Regions from separate parts of the Streptomyces sp. NPDC007205 genome, predicted to be linked through region 1. Evidence: predicted binding sites of a transcription regulator. Region 1 holds the regulator's gene; the other holds the start of a gene.

What was found. Region 1 encodes HrcA, which represses chaperone genes, less so after heat shock. Its sites were predicted from a motif close to TTNGCACTCNGNNNNNCNGAGTGCNAA; they were not measured.
Region 2: the regulator HrcA is predicted to act here: its motif matches at 1,586-1,612, upstream of groES (co-chaperone GroES).

What each region holds. Positions count from the first base shown of each region.
Region 1 is NZ_JBEYEW010000029.1:48,921-51,372, forward strand. Features, by position in the region: gene ABZ624_RS32740 (MBL fold metallo-hydrolase) at 1-553, opposite strand, end outside; gene hrcA (heat-inducible transcriptional repressor HrcA) at 716-1,732, shown strand; gene dnaJ (molecular chaperone DnaJ) at 1,733-2,452, shown strand, end outside.
Region 2 is NZ_JBEYEW010000001.1:27,689-30,140, reverse strand. Features, by position in the region: gene groL (chaperonin GroEL) at 1-1,008, opposite strand, end outside; gene groES (co-chaperone GroES) at 1,131-1,439, opposite strand; gene ABZ624_RS00155 (polysaccharide deacetylase family protein) at 1,718-2,446, opposite strand.

The DNA of each region.
Region 1 (2,452 bases):
GTTCTCCGGACTCCTCGACCAGGTCGCCGCAGAAGACCACCTCCGGGTCCCCCGGCACCAGCACCACGAGATCGTGCGCCGTGTGACCCGGACCCACGTTCGCCAGCAACGCCTGGCGGCCACCCCCGAGATTCAGCGTCCACTCCCCGGAGACCGGATGCCGGGGCGGGGCCAGCGCGTCCACCGCCTCGTCGGCGTTGGCGACCGGCAGGCCGTTTCTGATCGCGTCCAGACGCAGTTCCTCGCGCTCGTAGGCGAACACCACGTCGACCCCCACCGCCGCGTACACCTCCGCCCCGGCGAGCGCCGCCGCCCCGAAGACATGGTCGAAGTGGGGATGGGTCAGCGCGAGATGGGTCACACGGCCGCCGGCCAGTTCCTCGGCCTGGGCCCGCAGCCGCGCGCCCTCGGCCACGCTGGAACCGGCGTCCACCATCAGCGCCGTGCCCTCCCCGAGGACCAGCCCCACCGTGCAGTCCCAGCCCGGCAGCCGGCACCGCCCGACGCCGGCGGCCAGCCGCTCCCAGCCCAGCTCTTCCCAAGTCACCGTCATACCGCGACGCTAGCCGCACGAGCCGCCGTGACCGCACCGACCTTGCCCCGGGTGTACCCGACGGCCGTACACTGGGCCCGGGAGCGCTGGCACTCCCGTGCGAAGAGTGCCAGGCGGACGGATCGCGGAACAGAGGGGACGACGTGCTGGAGGTGCGCGCGAATGCTGAGTGAACGCAGGCTTCAGGTACTGCGCGCCATCGTCCAGGACTACGTCGGCACCGAGGAGCCGGTCGGGTCGAAGGCCCTGACCGAGCGGCACAACCTGGGGGTCTCCCCGGCGACCGTCCGCAACGACATGGCGGCCCTGGAGGACGAGGGGTTCATCGCGCAGCCGCACACCAGCGCGGGGCGCATCCCCACCGACAAGGGCTACCGGCTGTTCGTGGACAAGCTGGCGGGCGTCAAGCCCATGACCGCGCCGGAGCGGCGGGCCATCCAGAACTTCCTGGAGGGCGCCGTCGACCTCGACGACGTCGTGGCGCGGACCGTGCGGCTGCTCGCGCAGCTGACACGGCAGGTCGCCGTCGTGCAGTATCCGTCCCTGACCCGGTCCACCGTCCGGCACGTGGAGCTGCTCTCGCTCGCTCCCGCGCGCGTGATGCTCGTGCTGATCACGGACACCGGCCGGGTCGAGCAGCGGATGGTCGACTGCCCGGCGCCCTTCGGCGAGAGCTCGCTCGCCGACCTGCGCGCGCGGCTGAACAGCCGGGTCGCGGGCCGCCGGTTCGCGGACGTGCCGCGGCTGGTCGAGGACCTGCCGGAGGCCTTCGAGGCCGAGGACCGCGGTACGGTCTCGACGGTGCTCTCCACTCTCCTGGAGACACTCGTCGAGGAGAACGAGGAGCGGTTGATGATCGGCGGCACCGCCAATCTCACCCGCTTCGGGCATGACTTTCCCCTCACGATCCGGCCCGTCCTGGAGGCCCTGGAGGAGCAGGTCGTGCTCCTCAAGCTCCTCGGCGAGGCGAAGGATCCGGGCGTGACCGTGCGTATCGGGCACGAGAACGCCCACGAGGGACTCAACTCCACCTCGGTGGTGTCGGTGGGCTACGGTTCGGGCGGCGAGGCGGTTGCCAAGCTCGGCGTGGTCGGACCGACCCGCATGGACTACCCGGGAACGATGGGAGCGGTACGCGCAGTGGCACGGTACGTCGGACAGATCCTGGCGGAGTCGTAAGTGGCCACGGACTACTACGCCGTTCTCGGCGTGCGCCGCGACGCGTCGCAGGATGAGATCAAGAAGGCGTTCCGCCGGCTCGCGCGCGAGCTGCACCCGGACGTCAACCCGGATCCGAAGACCCAGGAGCGGTTCAAGGAGATCAACGCCGCTTACGAGGTGCTGTCGGACCCGCAGAAGAAGCAGGTCTACGACCTCGGCGGCGACCCGCTCTCGCAGTCCGGCGGTGCCGGTGCGGGCGGCTTCGGGGCCGGTGGCTTCGGCAACTTCTCCGACATCATGGACGCGTTCTTCGGTACGGCGTCGCAGCGCGGGCCGCGCTCGCGCACCCGGCGCGGCCAGGACGCGATGATCCGCATCGAGATCGAGCTGGACGAGGCGGCCTTCGGGACCACCAAGGACATCCAGGTCGACACGGCGATCGTCTGCAACACCTGCAACGGCGAGGGCGCGGCGCCCGGTACGACCGCCCAGACGTGTGACATGTGCCGTGGCCGCGGCGAGGTCTCGCAGGTCACCCGGTCCTTCCTGGGCCAGGTCATGACGTCGCGTCCCTGCCCGCAGTGCCAGGGTTTCGGCACCGTGGTCCCGACCCCGTGCCCGGAGTGCGCCGGCGACGGCCGGGTCCGCTCCCGCCGCACGCTCACCGTCAAGATCCCGGCCGGTGTCGACAACGGCACGCGGATCCAGCTCGCCGGTGAGGGCGAGGTCGGGCCGGGC
Region 2 (2,452 bases), on a different contig from region 1:
GGCACCCTCGACGATCGTGGTGTCGTCCTTGGTGACGGTCACGCGGCGGGCGGAGCCGAGCACGTCCAGGCCGACCTGGTCGAGCTTGAGGCCGACCTCCTCGGAGATGACGGTGGCACCGGTGAGGACGGCCATGTCCTGCAGCATCGCCTTGCGGCGGTCGCCGAAGCCGGGGGCCTTCACCGCGACGGCGTTGAAGGTGCCGCGGATCTTGTTGACGACCAGGGTCGACAGGGCCTCGCCCTCGACGTCCTCGGCGATGATCAGCAGCGGCTTGGAGGCGCCGGCCTGGATGACCTTCTCCAGCAGCGGCAGCATGTCCTGGATGGAGCTGATCTTGCCCTGGTTGATGAGGATGTACGGGTCGTCGAGGACGGCCTCCATACGCTCCTGGTCCGTCACGAAGTACGGCGACAGGTAGCCCTTGTCGAAGGCCATGCCCTCGGTGAAGTCCAGCTCCAGACCGAAGGTGTTGGACTCCTCGACGGTGATGACACCGTCCTTGCCGACCTTGTCCATCGCCTCGGCGATCAGCTCGCCGACCTGCTGGTCCTGGGCGGACAGCGCGGCGACGGCGGCGATGTCGGACTTCTCGTCGATCGGGCGGGCCGAGGCGAGCAGCTCGTCGGAGACGGCCTTGACGGCGGCGTCGATGCCCTTCTTCAGGGCGGCCGGGGAGGCGCCGGCGGCGACGTTCTTGAGGCCCTCACGGACCAGCGCCTGGGCGAGAACGGTGGCGGTGGTGGTGCCGTCACCCGCGATGTCGTTGGTCTTGGTCGCCACCTCCTTGACCAGCTGCGCGCCGAGGTTCTCGTACGGGTCGTCGATCTCCACCTCGCGGGCGATCGTGACACCGTCGTTGGTGATGGTGGGGGCGCCGAACTTCTTGTCGATGACGACGTTGCGGCCCTTGGGGCCGATCGTCACCTTCACCGTGTCGGCCAGCTTGTTGACGCCGCGCTCAAGGGCGCGACGGGCGTCCTCGTCGAACTTCAGAATCTTCGCCATGACAGCGGAAGCCCTCTCGGAAATCTGTGGGAGTAAAGACAACTGCGCCCCGGGCGCCCGGCTTCGTTATCGGTCGCGGGGGCCAGGGGCGCAGCTCAGGAGCAAAGGTTTGCTCGAGGTGATTACTTCTCGATGATCGCGAGCACGTCGCGAGCCGAGAGGACGAGGTACTCCTCGCCGTTGTACTTCACCTCGGTGCCGCCGTACTTGCTGTAGAGGACGACGTCGCCGACCTTGACGTCGAGCGGCAGGCGCTCGCCGTTCTCGAAGCGGCCCGGGCCCACGGCGAGGACAGCGCCCTCCTGGGGCTTCTCCTTCGCGGTGTCCGGGATGACCAGGCCAGAGGCGGTGGTCTGCTCGGCGTCGAGCGGCTGGACCACGATGCGGTCCTCGAGCGGCTTGATGGCAACCTTGGAGCTGGTGGTCGTCACGATCCGACCTCCCCCTTCGGAGATCTCACGGGGTTAACTGTCTGAGGTGGCGACCAGGTCGATCCGTCGTCGCGGGTGCCGGACCTGCCCGTCGCGTAGTTGGCACTCTCCAGTGGGGAGTGCCAGAGCCGAGACTATGACTGCGGTTAGCACTCGGTCAAGCGGAGTGCCAATGCCGTGCGGCGCGTCGGCCGAAGACGGGGCTCGTGGAGTGGGGTCGTGGCCGGTGTTCGCCCCGCCGTCCCTGGGGCTGCCGCCCCCGGACCCCCTGGCTGGATCTACCGGAGGTAGTCCTCCAGCCGGCCCACCGTCAGCCCTCGCTGCTGGACCCTGCGAAGGGCCCGGACGGTGCGGTCGCGCAGGCTGGGGCCCGTTGTCTCGTCCGGGCCGATCAGGATGATGTCGCCGGGGCGGAGGTGGTGTGCGCCGTGGGCGTAGACGAGGTCGGTGGGGGTCATGGCGGCGCGCCACAGGACGAGCGTGGAGATGCCGCAGTCGGACGCCGCGCGCAGCGTGGTGGTGTCGTACGAGCCGTACGGCGGGCGGAAGAGGCGGGGGCGCAGGCCGAGACGGGCGCCGAGCCTGTCCTGCTGGCCGCAGATCTCGGCGCGCTGGCCGGCGTAGGGCAGGCCGGACAGCGCGCGGTGGTCGAGGGTGTGGTTCTGGATGCCGGCGCCCAGCCGGTGCAGGCGGGCGAAGTGGCCGTAGCCGGGGCCGGCGACGCTGTCGGTGAGGAACATGCTGAGGGGCAGCCGGAGTTCGCGGACCATGTCGACGAAGCGGGGGTCCTTGTCGGCGCCGTCGTCGTAGGTGAGGAAGACGACCCGGTCGTGGGTGGGGACATGGTCCATGACGCGGGGCAGGGCGCGGCCGGCGGTGTGCGGGGTGAGGGCGAGCGTGCGGGCGGTGGGACGCGGTGGGCGGGCGAGGGGCTCGGTCAGGCCCCAGCGGAGGTAGGCCCGGTCGGCGGCGGGGGCGGGCGGATATACGCCCTCGGCCGCCTTCATGCCGAG